DNA from 3 places in the Paenibacillus sp. P46E genome. Region 3 is predicted to be linked to each of the others. Evidence: riboswitches for the same ligand, from Rfam matches in the RefSeq annotation. Region 3 holds a riboswitch; each other region holds the start of a gene.

Region 1 (5,341 bases), on a different contig from region 3:
AACCACCTCGGGAATCATTGTATTGCGGCTGTATTTGCCGGTGCCGATGAACAGCCGGCTCGATAACGGAATGCCGCCAATCACCAATGGATCTAACATGAACTCGCCTCCTGGGATGAAATTCGATAGCGTGAAAAAAATTCAAATATTTTATGATAGCCTCATGGCCTCAGCCCCCGCCCACAAAATGCACCAGTTCCAGCCTGTCGCCTTCACATAATACCTCCGACCCGTAATGCTCCTTGCCGACAATCTCACCATTTCGTTCCACGATCACAAGCCGAAAGCTCCATTCGGGCCGGCTTAACAGATCGGCAACAGTCCGGCAGTCTTCCGCAACCACTCCGGGCTTGCCATTAATGATCAGATTCATGCGCTCTCACCTCCTTCGTGTGATCACTTTCACGGATTTGCTGAATTCACATACACCACAGGTCCTAAGCCTCCTGGACCGCCAACCGGTAAGCACGGGCAGCAGCTACAGGATCATCTGCTCCGCAAATGCCGGACATGACCGCAATTCCTGCAGCTCCGCGACGGATCACTTGACCTGCATTCCCCGGCTCCATCCCGCCGATAGCGATCAGTGGAATACGGGTGCTACGGACCGCTTCCTCCAGGAGCGCCAAACCGCGCCCCTGTTGACCGGGCTTGCAGCCAGTAGGGAAAATATGCCCGAACAGGCAGAAGTCCGCTCCCTGTCTGCCTGCTTCTGCTGCTTCTGCGGCGGAGTGCACCGACCTGCCCAGCCGGAGGCCGGAGGCCGCTGCACGGGCTGCAGCAGTCGGCAGGCTGTGCCAGGCTAGCTGGACAGCACCTGCACCGGCGGCCAGTGCAACATCCAGACGGTCATTGATGACCAGTCTGGATGCGGGGATTCCAGCACGCAGCAGTTGCTCTGCCATCCCCAGCAGCTCCAGGGCAGAGCGGTGCTTTTCCCGCAGATGAATATAGTCCACGAGCGGATGCACAGCAGCCGCCAGGCTGATGAACCGCCCCGGCTCCAGCTTCCCATCAGAGATCAAATGAATTTCCGCCACTTCTTCACCTCCTGCTCCACTTTTTTACGACAAACGGGCAACACAAAAAAAACCGCCCCCGCGATAGGAGGCAGTCATAAATTTGTACAGGAATACGGGTGTAAGAAATACAACCCCGCTGCAGTTCATTCATTCTCCGCTTTCCTACGCTGGTTTTAACCAGATCAGGTTCAAAGGGTCCGAACGTCATGTTCGTCTCAGCCTTGCGGCACCCCTAGGGACAATTGCAGTATTCAGTTGCTGACGTGGTTCATATTAACATATTCTTCCGCGGAAAAGCTATCCCTTTTACCGAAAGCTTCACAGCTTGCAAGGGACATGAAAAAAGCAGACCACATGGACCTGCTATTGAACCGTTATATTTCCGAAACCGACTGGCCGCACAGCAACTTCTAGCCGTTGACAATTTCCCCGCCGTTAACATGCATGACCTGACCGCTAACATAGGATGAATCATCCGAGGCCAGATAGACATAGGCTGGTGCCAGCTCTTCCGGTTGTCCCGGACGCTGCATAGGCTGTGTGCCGCCGAACTCACTGACCTTTTTGGCATCAAATGTGGATGGAATCAGCGGTGTCCAGATCGGACCCGGAGCGACAGCATTCACACGGATGCCCTTTTCCGCCAGATTCATCGATAGCGAGCGGGTGAAGCTGAGAATCGCGCCTTTGGTGGACGAATAGTCCAGAAGTTGCGGACTGCCGCGGTAGGCGGTGATCGATGTCGTGTTGATGATCGTGGAGCCTTTTTTCAGATGCGGCATTGCTGCCTTAGTCAAATAGAACATGGAGAAAATATTCGTACGGAACGTCCGCTCCAGCTGCTCGGAGGTAATATCCTCAATCTTGTCCTGCGGATGCTGCTCGGCTGCATTGTTAATCAGGATGTCCAACTTGCCCAATCCCTCCACCGCCCGGTTGATCAGATCCTGGCAGAACGCTTCTACGCCGATGTCACCGGCAATCAGAATACACTTCCGTCCTTCCTGCTCTACTTGACGTTTGGTCTCTTCGGCATCAGAATGCTCATTCAGATATGAAATGACCACATCCGCACCCTCTTTGGCAAAATGAACGGCAACCGCCCGTCCAATGCCGCTGTCGCCTCCCGTAATGAGCGCCGCCTTACCCAGCAGTTTGCCTGCTGCCTTGTAGCTGGACGTTTCAAATTCAGGGCGCGGATTCATCTCGCTCTCGATACCGGGCTGACGGTCCTGCACCTGGGGAGGCAAGGTTTTGGTAGTCTGTTTATTTTCTGGCATGATCCATTCTCCTTTCGCTGTGTACCTTTTGTTGAAGTAACCACATCGTATTAGGATGGCTTCTGCATCATCAATTATACAATCGTTTTACGTTATGTTACTTACCACACTTCCCGGCTGTCCAAACAAAAATATAGTCGTTTTTGACGTAAAGGGCCGATATAATTTAGTGAAGTAATGATTGATATGGGTTTCGGAGCGATTACCAAAAGGATAAGGAGGCGAATAAGTGATATGACGAGAAATGCACGGAGTATCATCGTTGCCGTCAAAGGAGTCATCCTGCATCAAGGCAGAATCCTGCTCGTACAGCGGGCTGCTGCAGATGCGATAGGAGCAGGCAGCTGGGAATGCCCCGGCGGAAAAATAGAATTTGGAGAAGGCCTGGAGGCTGCACTGGAGCGGGAGATTAAGGAGGAAACCGGACTGAAGGTCACGGTGGAAAAGCTATTGTATGCCGTGTCCTTTCTGACCAATCCGGGCAGGCAGCTCGTCCTCATCACCTACTGGTGCATGACCGGTGAGAATACAGTAGTGCTCTCTGATGAGCATGCAGATTACAAATGGTGTACCCGTCACGAGCTTCAGACTCTGCTCCCGCCCGGGATACAAGAAGAATTTGAGAAAAGCAATGTATTTTCGTCAGAGGAACTGTTATAAGATATCCGGGCTGGAATGCAGAAAAGGCCCACCCCCTCGAATCAGGGGCAGGCTTGACGGTTTGGTGAATCATCACCCATACCAAGTGGAAACGGCTTGGCCGTCCTTTTAAGGGACGGAATCCGTTTCAGCGAGAAATAGAAGGATGATTTATAGCGTGAAACCTATAAATCCTTATATTTCTAGATAATGTGTCTATACACCATGAAAAACACCATTACGATCAGCACAACCATCAGCAGCAGGCTCATGGTGCGAAGCTTCGCGGTATGGTCTGACACATCACGGTTCTCACGCATACCAGCTGCGGCTAGACGCAGCGGCTTGCCCATGATGCCGCCCAAGGCAAACATTGCCAGCAGGAGTACAACCACGACCACCATCCAGGCTACGGTGTAATCCCCCTGAGAGATCATGTATCCGCCGGTCAGCAGCTGAATGACCAGACCATACTGGGCAAACCGGTTCAATCCGCCAATGGCGCTAAGCGTCCCTTCTTTGGCTCCAGCAGACAGCTTTCCAGTGCCGCTCAGAATGAACGGAAGCACCAGGTAAAAACCGACCGCCAATGTCCCGATCATATGTAAGAAAAAGAAAATCCGATCCATTGATTAACCTCCTCACTTTCGCTGTGATATAAGTTACATTCTTATTATACCCAACCCCGCCGTCCATGAAAAGAAAACCCTCATTTCCATTCAAGAAATGAGGGTTTGCCGGAAATTATACCGTAACCACTGAAGTTACCGCACGTACAGAATCTGCTGACTTATCCAGAGCCGCCTTTTCTTCCGCCGTCAGCTCCAGCTCGTAGATCTTCTCAATACCTTCTGCACCAAGCAGTGCCGGGATACCCATGAACAGTCCGTCATAACCATATTCCCCTTCCAGCAGGGCAATGACGGGAATAATCCGCTTCTTGTCCTTCAGGATCGCTTCGGCCATTTGTACCAGAGACGCTGCAGGAGCGTAGTAAGCACTACCATTACCGAGCAGGCTGACAATCTCGCCTCCACCGGCACGGGTACGCTCTACAATATCGGCAATCCGCTGGGCAGGAATAAGCTTATCAATCGGAATACCGCCTACACTGGAGTAACGGATCAGCGGAACCATATCATCCCCATGGCCACCCATCACAAAGCCGCGTACATCCTCTACCGAAACATTAAGCTCTTGTGCAATAAAGGTGCAGTACCGCGCGGTGTCCAGCACACCAGATTGACCAATTACACGATTCTTAGGAAAGCCTAGGGCATTATAAGCAACGTAAGTCATGGCATCCACCGGATTACTCAGGATAATAACTATGGATTCCGGGGCTACACGCTTCACATTCTCACAGACTGATTTTACGATGCCCGCGTTCGTATTCACCAGGTCATCGCGGCTCATCCCCGGTTTGCGGGCTACTCCCGCCGTAATGATGACGATATCTGAATCGGCTGCATCGCCGTAGCTGGAGGTTCCTGTGATCTGGGCGTCATACTTCTGTACCGGACCGGCTTCCTGCATGTCCAGCGCCTTCCCCTTGGTCTGGTTCTCCAGCTGGGGAATATCCAGAAGCACGACATTACCAAGCTCCCTCTGGGCAAGCATCAGCGCCGTGGTGGCACCGGTGAAACCGGCGCCCACAACTGTAATTTTATGACGTTTGATAGCCACGAGTGATCCTCCTAAGCGTTTGTTAGGAATACGTATTGAATTCCTTCGTACAAACTCACTTCGTAAGCATATGCAATAGATTTCAGGGACTACAGGTGATTGATGATCTCGTCAGCAAATGCTGAGCATTTCAGCTCTGTTGCACCTTCCATCTGGCGGGCGAAATCATAGGTTACGGTCTTATTGTTAATGGCTGTGCTCATACCTTTGTAGATCAGATCAGCCGCTTCCTGCCAGCCCAGATGCTCCAGCAGCATGACGCCGGACAGAATCACTGAACCCGGATTTACCACGTCCTTATCCGCATACTTAGGTGCAGTACCATGAGTAGCTTCAAAAATAGCGTGACCCGTAATATAGTTGATGTTCGCGCCGGGTGCGATCCCGATGCCGCCGATTTGTGCAGCCAGTGCATCGGATAGGTAATCGCCGTTCAGGTTGAGCGTTGCAATCACATCGAAATCGGTTGGACGGGTCAATACCTGCTGCAGGGCAATATCCGCAATCGCATCCTTGATGATGATTTTACCTGCTGCTTCTGCTTCCTTCTGGGCAGCATTAGCTGCAGCCTCACCGCTCTGCTCCTTGATGGCATCATATTGATTCCAGGTGAAGACATGATCGCCGAATTCCTGCTCGGCTACTTCATACCCCCAGTTTTTAAACGCGCCTTCGGTAAACTTCATAATATTGCCTTTGTGTACCAGTGTCACA
Region 2 (5,341 bases), on a different contig from region 3:
ATATGGGCCGCTTCGCCAAAGCCAAGGAATGTCTTGGCGAAGTGCTGAAGCAGGACCCGGGCAACCTGCATGCCCTCTGCAACATGGCGATTTTCCTGCAATATGCCGGCGATCAGGACCAGCTGGCGGGATTGGTGCGTATGCTAGAAGCGACAGTGCCTTTTCATCAGGAGCATGTTTTTAAAATGGCGACAACGATGGGCATACTGGGCAAGCACCATACTGCATATGGACATTTCCGCCGTCTGCTGAAGGATGAAGAGGTCGGCGGGGATGCCGGCTTGTACCATTATTGTGCAGCGGCGGCCAGCAACAGCGGGCTTCATACTGAGGCTATACGCTGCTGGCAAATGGCTTCCAGGCTGGACCCGGACTCAGCAGTTCCGAAGTTTTTCCTGTCCCAGATGCAGCTGGCACAGTCAGAGGGCAGGCCGCTGCCTCCGGTAAGCTATAATTATCAGCTGCCTTTTCAGGAGCAGCTGAAGCAGTGGAAGAACAATACAGACAGCTTCACGGAAGAAGTACAGAATAATCCGCTGCTGCGCGCTTCGTTCTTCTGGGCGTTGCGCTACGGTGATGCTAGTACGAAGCTCCAGGTGACAGAAGCGCTACGCTGGATTGAGGACGATGAAATATCCGATGTTCTAAAGGGAGTTTCGGAGCAGGAACCGCTGCAGGAGGCTGCGCTTCTCAGTCTGCAGCGGCTGATCGGCGGCAGTCCGGAGGAAAGTGTAGTCCAGAGGGTGATTCAGGAACCGGTTGTATCAAGCCATAAAGGGCCGCCAGAGTGGAAAGAGGACTGGCAGCGGATTATAGATCATATGGCTGCTGTGATGGACCGGAGATTGGATGCCGCCCAGAAACGGGATGCCGAGCTTCTCTGGAAGCAGTTCATAGCCCGCCTCTATCCGGATGTGCCCTTGTTCCGGCATGCAGAGGGCTGGTGTGCGGCTCTGGAATATTTAACTGCCAAGCTTCATGGTCATCCGGTTACCTACCGGGAGGCTGCCCAGCATTACGGCGTTTCCGTCTCCATGGTAAGCCGGTACGCACGCCGTATTCATCAAGCATGCGAGTTAACGCAGGACGGGGCGGCAGCAGACATTTTGCCGCCATTTACGGAAAATATCTGACCCTTAGGAGGACTTGCTAATGTACAAAACAATTGTAATCGGAACAGGTCCGGCAGGATTAACTGCTGCGATTTACCTGGCACGCGCCAACCTCAGCCCCCTTGTTATTGAAGGATTGCAGCCAGGAGGACAATTGACTACGACGACAGAGGTAGAGAACTTTCCTGGTTTTCCTGAAGGTATTCTAGGTCCGGATCTGATGGATAACATGCGCAAGCAGGCAGAACGCTTTGGGGCTCAATTTAAGAATGGCTGGGTGGATTCTGTGGATTTCTCGCAGCGCCCTTTCAAAGTAACCGTGGATGGTCTGGGTGTACTGGAAGCAGAGTCGGTGATTATATCAACTGGTGCTTCGGCTAGGTACCTGGGCATACCGGGAGAGCAGGAGAATGTCGGACGCGGGGTTAGTACCTGTGCAACCTGCGACGGTTTCTTTTTCCGTGGTAAAAAGATTGTCGTGGTCGGTGGCGGCGACTCCGCGATGGAGGAAGCCAGCTTCCTCACGCGGTTCGCTTCTAGCGTAACCCTGGTCCACCGCCGTCCGGAGCTGCGCGCTTCGAAGATTATGCAGGACCGCGCGCGGGAGAACAGCAAAGTGGCCTGGGCACTGAACCGCACGCCGCTTGAAGTGACCCTTGGGGATAACGGGGTGAAGGGACTTACCGTCCGTAACAATGATACGGGTCTTGAGGAGCTCGTGGAAGCAGATGGCGTATTTGTCGCTATCGGCCACACACCGAATACCGCGTTCCTGGGCGGTCAGATTACTACGGATGCCAACGGCTATATCGTTGTGAACCCAGGAACAACCGAAACCAACATTCCCGGCGTGTTCGCTTGTGGGGATGTTCAGGATACCCGTTACCGGCAGGCGATTTCAGCTGCAGGAACCGGCTGCATGGCTGCTATGGATGCCGAGAAATATTTGGAAGGCGCTATGGTACATGACTGGAGCGAAACGCTGGATAAGTAACGACAATGCGGGTTAAGCAAATTTTTTGATTGACAATAAATACCTGCTAAAGTAGATTATATTTAATTAGATAAGATACCCACTAGGGGAGCCTGAATAGGCTGAGACGGGAAAATTGAATTCCCGGACCCTTGAACCTGATCTGGATCATACCAGCGTAGGAAAGTGGAGTCGGACCTTTTTTGAGCACAGCCTTATTTGGCTGTTCATGAATAAAGCCGCTCCAGGTGGAGCGGCTTTTTGCTGCGTGCTGATCTTATCTGAATGGCTCACAGAGCGATAAGGAGGAGATAAGAATGTCAGATTCATTCAAAAAGGAACAAGTCGATCTTTCGGGATTTCCCGCAAGCCGTAAGGTGTATGTAGAGGGCTCGCGTCCGGATATTCAGGTTCCGATGCGTGAAATCCGCCTTAGCCGGACCGAAGGTGTTGCGGGGGAAGAGGACAATGCGCCGCTTCGTGTCTATGATACCAGTGGTATTTACACCGATGCCGCTGAAGATACCGATGTTCGGAAAGGGTTGCCTCCGCACCGCTTAAGCTGGATTGCGGAACGCGGGGATTCAGAGGAGTACGCCGGGAGAACCGTTCAACCCGGAGCCTGCGGATTAGCTGCAGACCGGGCGTCGGCAGAAGGGTTCGCCGGCTTGCGGCGGAATCCCTTACGAGCACGTGAGGGGCGCAATGTTACCCAGCTGCATTATGCGCGGTTAGGGATGATTACACCGGAAATGGAGTATATCGCGATTCGCGAGAATACCCGGCCTGAATTCGTAAGGGATGAGGTCGCTGCCGGACGGGCCATTATCCCGGCTAATATCAACCATCCTGAGAGTGAGCCGATGATCATCGGCCGCAACTTCCTGGTTAAGATCAACGCGAACATTGGGAATTCCGCTGTCTCTTCTTCCATTGAAGAGGAAGTGGAGAAGATGAGATGGGCGACCCGATGGGGTGCCGATACGATTATGGATCTTTCCACTGGTGCAAAAATTCATGCCACCCGCGAATGGATTATCCGCAACTCACCAGTACCGATCGGCACAGTGCCGATCTACCAGGCGCTGGAGAAGGTAAAAGGAATAGCCGAGGATCTGACCTGGGAGCTGTACCGCGATACGCTGATTGAACAGGCGGAGCAAGGTGTAGATTACTTTACCATTCATGCCGGGGTGCTGAAGCGGTATATCCCGCTTACTGCCCGAAGAATGACTGGGATTGTATCCCGAGGCGGCTCCATCATGGCGGCCTGGTGCCTTGCACATCAGCAAGAGAACTTTTTATATACACATTTTGAAGAAATCTGTGAGATTATGAAGACTTATGATGTGGCCTTTTCCTTGGGAGACGGACTGCGCCCGGGCTCCATCGCCGATGCCAATGATGAGGCTCAGTTCGCTGAGCTGGAGACGCTTGGGGAGTTGACAGCCATTGCCTGGAAACACGATATTCAGGTGATGGTCGAAGGCCCGGGGCATGTGCCAATGCACAAGATCAAGGAAAATATGGATAAGCAGCTGGAGCTCTGCCAGGAAGCCCCTTTCTACACACTGGGTCCGCTAACCACGGACATTGCCCCCGGTTATGACCATATTACTTCGGCGATTGGCGCGGCGATGATTGGCTGGTTCGGGACAGCGATGCTGTGCTATGTTACGCCCAAGGAGCATCTGGGTCTGCCTAACAAGAATGACGTGCGTGAAGGAGTTATCACCTACAAAATCGCTGCTCATGCTGCAGATCTGGCCAAAGGCCACCCGGGTGCCCAGGATCGGGACAATGCATTGTCCAAGGCTCGGTTCGAGTTCCGCTGGCGTGACCAGTTCCATCTGTCGCTCGATCCTGAGCGGGCGCTGGAGTACCATGATGAGACTCTTCCTGCCGAGGGTGCCAAAACAGCGCATTTCTGCTCCATGTGCGGTCCCAAATTCTGCAGCATGCGCATTTCGCATGATATCCGCAATTCGTCCAGACTGAGCAAAATGCTATAGCCGGAACGGGCTTTATAAGAGGCTGATTTCCTTGCTGTAACAGGCAGAGGAAGCAGCTTTTTTCAATATCCAGGAGTTGGCATACAGGCATGCCGGTAACACAAACAGGGCCAATTCATTTCTGCTGTGCAATGATTAGTTGCAGGTATATAAGTTTCTGATTTAGTGACTGCAATCACTCTTCGGCCCTGTACCCTATGCTAAGCTGTTGTTGAGAAAGGTTATCAATTGGCGTGAAGCTAAGCTGCAGGAGGAGAGTGCAATGAGCAAACACCTTAACATGGATGAGTCCATATTCGAGCTGGTCAGTCGTTATCCGGAGGCCGTAGACATTATGGTTGAGCTGGGTTTCCGCGATATTACGAAGCCTGGTATGCTGCAGACGGCGGGCCGGTTCATGACCTTGTCGAAAGGAATCACAATGAAGAAAATGGATCGCGAAACCGTCCGGCTGGCTTTTCAGAGCCATGGCTTCGAGATTATTGAATAGATCGCTGAGATTAACAAGTGGAATAGAGAAGGAGAGAGAACGATGAGTGAACTGATTAACAACCGTGAAATGGATATTCCTGAGCAGACACGCCGCCAAGCCATGCTTAAGGAGATTATTAAGGAATTGCATGCCGGAAAAAGTGTAGAGGAAGTCAAAGCGCGTTTTGCCGAAGCGGTAGGGGATGTTACGGTAGCCGAAATTTCTGCGATGGAGCATTCCCTGATGACGGAGGAAGGGATTCCTGTAACGGAGGTACAGCGCCTATGCTCTGTGCATACGGCCATTTTTAAAGGCTCAATCCAGGAAATTCACCGTTCTAACAAGCCAGAGGAGCAGCCGGGACATCCTGTCCACACCTTTAAGCTGGAGAACCGTGAGATTGAACGGCTTGTGAACTTCCGCTTGCAGCTGCATGCTGATAAATTCCAGCGGAATGACAGCGAAGAGATGATTTTTAAGCTGTTGGAAGATCTGAGCCTGCTGCTGGATCTCGACAAGCACTACAGCCGCAAAGAAAATCTGCTGTTCCCTTACCTTGAGAAATACGGCATTTATGGACCAACCAAGGTAATGTGGGGAGTGGACGATGGTATTCGCGGCATGATTAAACAGGCAAAAGCGGCGCTCAGTGCATACAACGGGGAAGCTGCGGAGCTTGGAGCTCTTCTGACGAACATTATCCAGGAAGTAAATGAAATGATCTTTAAGGAAGAAAATATTCTGCTGCCGATGGCGCTCGATAAGCTGACCG
Region 3 (5,341 bases):
CTGCGCGGCAAGGGCATCCGCTTCCAGCGGATATACGCCTTGAACGCCTAAGGTGTTCTGTGCGGTAACTGCAGTAAGCGCGGACATGCCGTATACCCCCAGCTCCTGGAAGGTTTTAAGATCGGCCTGAATGCCAGCCCCACCCCCGGAGTCGGAACCGGCAATTGTCAAGGCTTTGAATATTTTATTCCTTGTAGATTCTGTCATAGCAAGGTCTCCTTCCATGAAGCTGATATCATTGTTCCAGACGCTGTATGCGGGAGCGCTCTGCGTATACTTCCGGGGTAACGAGAGCCAGCTGATTCAGGAACTCAATCTGGAAGCTGCCGACTCCCTGGTGGCTTGAACGGTTGGCTGCAATTTCAGCGGCAACGCCATAGAAGGATATAGCTTCTACAGCTGCTTCCAGCCAGGCGCCGCCGCTTGCTGCCAGGAAAGCGCCGACGACTGCACTGAGCAGGCATCCGGTGCCGGTAACCTTAGTCAATACAGGGTGACCGTTGCTGACTACGTAGGTGGTCCTGCCATCTGTGATAACATCCTCTTTGCCGGTGATGATCACCACACAGTTCAGCTTCTGTGCAGCTTTTACAGCTAATGCCACCACATCACCGTCTCCGGTGCCGGCATCCACACCTTTGATGTTCCAGCTCTCGCCTACCACATGGGCAACTTCAGCGACATTGCCGCGCAGTGCGGTGATCTGCATTTGGTTGACCAGCCTATGGGTTACTTCGGTGCGGTAAGCAGTGGCTCCGGCACCTACGGGGTCAAGTACGACCGGCACATGATGACGGTTCGCCGCCTGTCCGGCAATTAGCATCGAATCAATGGCGTAGTCATTGAGTGTACCGATATTTAGCACTACAGCACCAGACATAGCGGCAATATCCGCAACTTCTTCATGCGCATCCGCCATAAAAGGCGAAGCCCCCAGTGCCAGCAGCCCGTTCGCGCTGAAGTTCGCGACCACAATATTTGTAATGTTATGCACCAGCGGATTACTATCCCGCACTTTGGATAAGTAAGACATGAGTATTCCTCCTAAAATTTTTGTCAGCCTTGCTTCTATGAAATTACTTCGTCCAAAACTCGCTCAGGAAGCGTAGATTTAGTTATATGAGCACATCTGAATTCTCATTTACAAGTTAATAAAAGCCTCACCGGTCTTTACCTCGCCATTCAGCAGCCCGTTATCACTAAGCCAGGTTTGTACCTTTTCCCATGATACAGGGTCCTGATAGCCAAACGGCTCACTACCGGCGTCCATCAGGGGCAGCAGCAGCTCCAGGCTTTTGGACTCGATGTCTTTGTCGAGTGGAGCCGTTGCATCCTCATGAGCCAGAAGGAGGTTAAGCGCCTCTTGCGGGTGATCCGCAACGAATTGCTGTCCTTTACGTGCTGCCTGGATAAACTTCTGGATATAGCCTTCAGAATTCTGCAGGCCTTGGTCGCTGGCGACCAAGACTAGCTCATAATAATCGGGGACACCGTAATCGGTTGGGTTCAGCGAAATAACCGGGTGGCCTTCCTTTTCCAGAATCAACTGCTCATGATTAATAAATCCGCCAATAATGCCATCGACACGCCCGGTTGTAATGGCTGGAATCAGGTCAAAACCCACATCGGTCAGGTTTACTGCTCCAGGATCTCCGCCATCGCTTTTGACCATGGTTTTCAGCATAGCTTCATAGAGCGGGATCGAGGAGTATCCGGCATTTTTACCTGCCAGGTCCTTTGGGCTCTTGAGCCCGCTGTCAGCCGGAACCATCAGATGATTTAGCGGATGTCTGACGATCGCAGCAACGGACTTCACCGGAATCTGCTCACCCCGTGCCATCAGCACCTGCGGCTGGTAGCTTAGGGCCAGATCAACCTTGCCTGCAGCTACGAGCTTCAGGGCATCATTGCTGTCGGCGGGCATTTGAATATCCACTGTAAGCCCTTCGTCGGCAAAATATCCGTTTTGCTGGGCCGCGTACAGAAAGGAGTGGACTGCGTTCGGATACCAGTCGAGCATAATCGTCAGCTTGTGGGGCTGCCCGCCTTGATCTGCTGTTGTTGAGCTGGCTTCAGACTTATCATTGCTGTTCCCGCAGCCTGCTGCAGCAAGTCCCAGACACAGAAGCAGCAATAACGGAAGCACAGGGAGTTTCCTTTGTCTAAAGGGAGGTTCAGAAGGGAACAGTTTCATCGATGAATGCCTCTTTTCTGCAAAATAATTTTTTCGAGCAGCACAATAAATAGAAACAGAATGATTCCGAGTGCAGATAAAAGAAATACTGCGGCGAACATTTCCGCACTTTGCAGATTGCCCGCCATCCGGCGGCTGAAATAACCGAGCCCCCGGCTTCCGCCCAGCCATTCCCCGATCGTCGCGCCAATGACGCAGTAGACCATAGAGAGCTTGAGACCAGAGAATAAAGAGGGCAGTGCAGGCGGAATCTGGGTCTTTCGCAGAATTTGCCAGCGGGACGCACCGAGTGTGAGCAACAGTTCTTTGTACATAGCACCGCTTTTACGCAGACCGTCAAAGGTCCCTACTACCACCGGGAAAAAGGCAGTGAGAAAAACCACCGCAACCTTGCTCCAAAGGGTATAACCAAACCACATAATAAAAATGGGTGACAGAGCGATAAGCGGAATGGTCTGACTGATCACCAGCAAGGGGTATAACGCCTTTTCGAGCGGAGTGAACATGTGCATTCCCGTACCCAGTAGCATGCCGCAGGCTGCCGACAGAACAAAGCCGAGCAAAACCTCCTGAAGTGTGGCGGGTAAATGCTCACCGAAGAGCAGCCCGTTCTGCTCCATCAGTGCCGTCCATATAGCCGTTGGAGCCGGGAGAATGAAGGCTGGAACAAGCTTTAGCCGCGCAGCGCACTCCCAGGAAGCTAGGGTGAACAGTACCAGTAAGGCAAAGGGGCCATATTCGCGCAGAAAGGTTCTGCTAATAGATACTCTCATGCAGCCTCCGCTCCAAATTCTCCCGCAAAGTAATAAACTTCGGTTCATAGTTCATCCGGTAATGTCTGGGCCGCGGGATATCCACCAAGAATTCCTGTACACCACCGCTGCCTCCAGACATCAGGTAAATCCGGTCACTGAGCAGCAGCGCCTCCTCCAGATCGTGGGTGATGAACAGAACCGTTTGCTTAAGACTGCCCCACAATTCCAGGAGCCAGCGGTGCAGTTCGCGCTTGGTTATGGCATCCAGTGCCCCAAAAGGCTCATCCAGCAGCATCAGCTCATTTCCGGCGGCAAGGGTGCGGAGCATTGCGACCCGCTGACGCATCCCCCCGGACAGCTCCTGCGGGTAGAGCCGCTCTGTACCTTCAAGGCCAAACCGGTCGAGCATTTCACGGATATTTTTTACAGCTTCTGCTTTGCTGCTCTTTCGCTTCAGCTCCCAGGGCAGCAGGCAGTTGTCCATCACGGTTCTCCAGGGCAGCAGCAGATCCTGTTGTGGCATATAGGCGACCTGGCCCAGACGCGACGCTGGATCGTCAGAGATCATACCGTGAACTTTGAGTTCGCCATCTGTATGCCTTAGCAGACCGGCGATGATTTTGAACAGGGTGCTTTTTCCGCAGCCGCTGGCACCGACAATGGAAATGAATTCGCCCCGGCGGACGTTCATCGAGAGTCCACTGAATACCGGAGTCTGCGGTGAAGCGCTGAAAGCATAGGACAGGTTAGTGATTGAGATCATACTCGTATGTATTAAGCCTCCTTTCATTGGCACGCATCTGCTTCCGGGACTGCGGAAGCACAATAAAGACCCATCCGTCTCCAGGGGAGGCAAATGGGTCTGAAAGGTTCAGGCAGTAGGCTTGAAGCGGCACTGCTGATCGATTCTGTTCCACTTCCCTCCGCTGGTATGATCCAGATCAGGTTCCAAGGGTCCGAAGCTTAAGGCTTCGTCTCAGTCATTAGACTCCCCTAGTGAAATAGCAGGTCAATATTATATTCGCAACTGCTAACAAATATAGCATATTCCAGAATGTTGTCAAAAGAAAGTGTGCTCAGGACCGCTGTAGTCCAGTTACGAATAGGGTTAGAATCCCTTCCAGGATATCCTTTTTGCCCGACCCGTGAAGCTTCTGCTGATAGAGATAAAGATCAGGGCTGAGGACCGCGATCAGAGAAGTTGCGGCAAAATGGGGATCAATAGCAATCAGCTTGCCGTCATCAGCAACCCGCCGCAGACGCTCGGCCATAACTGCGTGTAGCCGCTGGAAAATCGGATGCTCAAACTGGGTAAGCTGTTTCTTGCCCGTGAACTCAGACTTAATCATCTGCAGCAGCTCAGCATGCTGGTCTATGAATTCTACAACCTGTTCAATACTGCTCCGAAGCTCCCCGATGGAACTGCCCACTCCTTCAGTGGCTTGGAGCTCCTGCTCCAATCGGGCAAGAAAACGATCGGAGCTGGTGGAGAGCAGGGCAGAGCAAATTTCACCTTTGTCCGTGAATCTGCGGTATAGCGAACCCTGGCCGATTCCTGCCCGCTTGGCTATGCCGTACATACTGACTGCTTCCAGACCGTTCTCAGTAAAAAGCGCACGGGCGGCTTCAAGAATACGCTGGACATAAGGGTCCTGATTATTCCGGGAGGAGGATGGATTTGGTGGTGGTGTTAGGTTTGAGGATGGATTGCTGCCTTGTTCTCTCGGGTTCATGACAGGCTCCTTTCAGAAATACAGTATATATTTACAGGAAATATGTGAACTCCATTGACAGAGCGGACAATTGTCCGTAGACTGAAAAAAGTATTATCGGACAGTTGTCCGTTCGAAGATATATTATATCGATTAAGCTGTGCTGAGGTCAATAAGTCCATCTGCGCAGTTCAATTCAGGAGGAGACAGAGAATGGAGCAATCGCTTAAACCGGAGGCCGATTTTCGCCTGTCAAGCATTCTGGTTCCGCTGCTGGCCATCATTGCAGGTGTATTCATGGTGGTGCTCGACAGTACGGCTATGAATGTGGCTTTGTCAACGCTGGTCAAGGATTTTAATACGGATTTAAATACATTGCAATGGATTGTGACCGGGTACATGCTGGCCCAGGCCTCGGTGATCCCGTTGTCCGGCTGGCTGTCTGACCGCTTCGGGGCCAAGACTGTTTTTCTGACTGCAGTTATCGTATTCACTATGGGTTCAATTCTCTGTGCAACACCAAGCCGTGCAGAATGGCTGATTGCGTTCCGCGTCCTGCAGGGTCTGGGCGGAGGCTGTGTGCTTCCTGTCGGGATGGCATATGTATACAAACTGGCACCCAAGAGTAAGGTAGGCGTAGTCATGGGGATCATGGGTATTCCGGTGCTGTTCGCTCCGGC

What was found. A riboswitch is a leader RNA that binds a small molecule or an ion and turns the genes downstream of it on or off. The one in region 3 is predicted to bind thiamine pyrophosphate.
Region 1: another riboswitch for thiamine pyrophosphate. It lies ahead of A3849_RS11315 (thiamine phosphate synthase); the one in region 3 lies ahead of A3849_RS24100 (ABC transporter ATP-binding protein).
Region 2: another riboswitch for thiamine pyrophosphate. It lies ahead of thiC (phosphomethylpyrimidine synthase ThiC); the one in region 3 lies ahead of A3849_RS24100 (ABC transporter ATP-binding protein).

The regions. Positions count from the first base shown of each region.
Region 1 is NZ_LVYZ01000034.1:96,648-101,988, forward strand. It holds gene A3849_RS11305 (thiazole synthase) at 1-99, opposite strand, end outside; gene thiS (sulfur carrier protein ThiS) at 170-373, opposite strand; gene A3849_RS11315 (thiamine phosphate synthase) at 438-1,040, opposite strand; TPP riboswitch at 1,165-1,266, opposite strand; gene A3849_RS11320 (SDR family oxidoreductase) at 1,433-2,302, opposite strand; gene A3849_RS11325 (NUDIX hydrolase) at 2,537-2,962, shown strand; gene A3849_RS11330 (hypothetical protein) at 3,145-3,570, opposite strand; gene mdh (malate dehydrogenase) at 3,686-4,627, opposite strand; gene icd (NADP-dependent isocitrate dehydrogenase) at 4,717-5,341, opposite strand, start outside.
Region 2 is NZ_LVYZ01000027.1:22,489-27,829, forward strand. It holds gene A3849_RS06020 (tetratricopeptide repeat protein) at 1-1,133, shown strand, start outside; gene trxB (thioredoxin-disulfide reductase) at 1,153-2,106, shown strand; TPP riboswitch at 2,181-2,287, shown strand; gene thiC (phosphomethylpyrimidine synthase ThiC) at 2,403-4,097, shown strand; gene A3849_RS06035 (DUF1858 domain-containing protein) at 4,360-4,587, shown strand; gene A3849_RS06040 (DUF438 domain-containing protein) at 4,630-5,341, shown strand, end outside.
Region 3 is NZ_LVYZ01000064.1:30,864-36,204, forward strand. It holds gene thiD (bifunctional hydroxymethylpyrimidine kinase/phosphomethylpyrimidine kinase) at 1-207, opposite strand, end outside; gene thiM (hydroxyethylthiazole kinase) at 236-1,051, opposite strand; gene A3849_RS24090 (ABC transporter substrate-binding protein) at 1,142-2,194, opposite strand; gene A3849_RS24095 (ABC transporter permease) at 2,191-2,967, opposite strand; gene A3849_RS24100 (ABC transporter ATP-binding protein) at 2,951-3,739, opposite strand; TPP riboswitch at 3,851-3,954, opposite strand; gene A3849_RS24105 (TetR/AcrR family transcriptional regulator) at 4,026-4,682, opposite strand; gene A3849_RS24110 (DHA2 family efflux MFS transporter permease subunit) at 4,875-5,341, shown strand, end outside.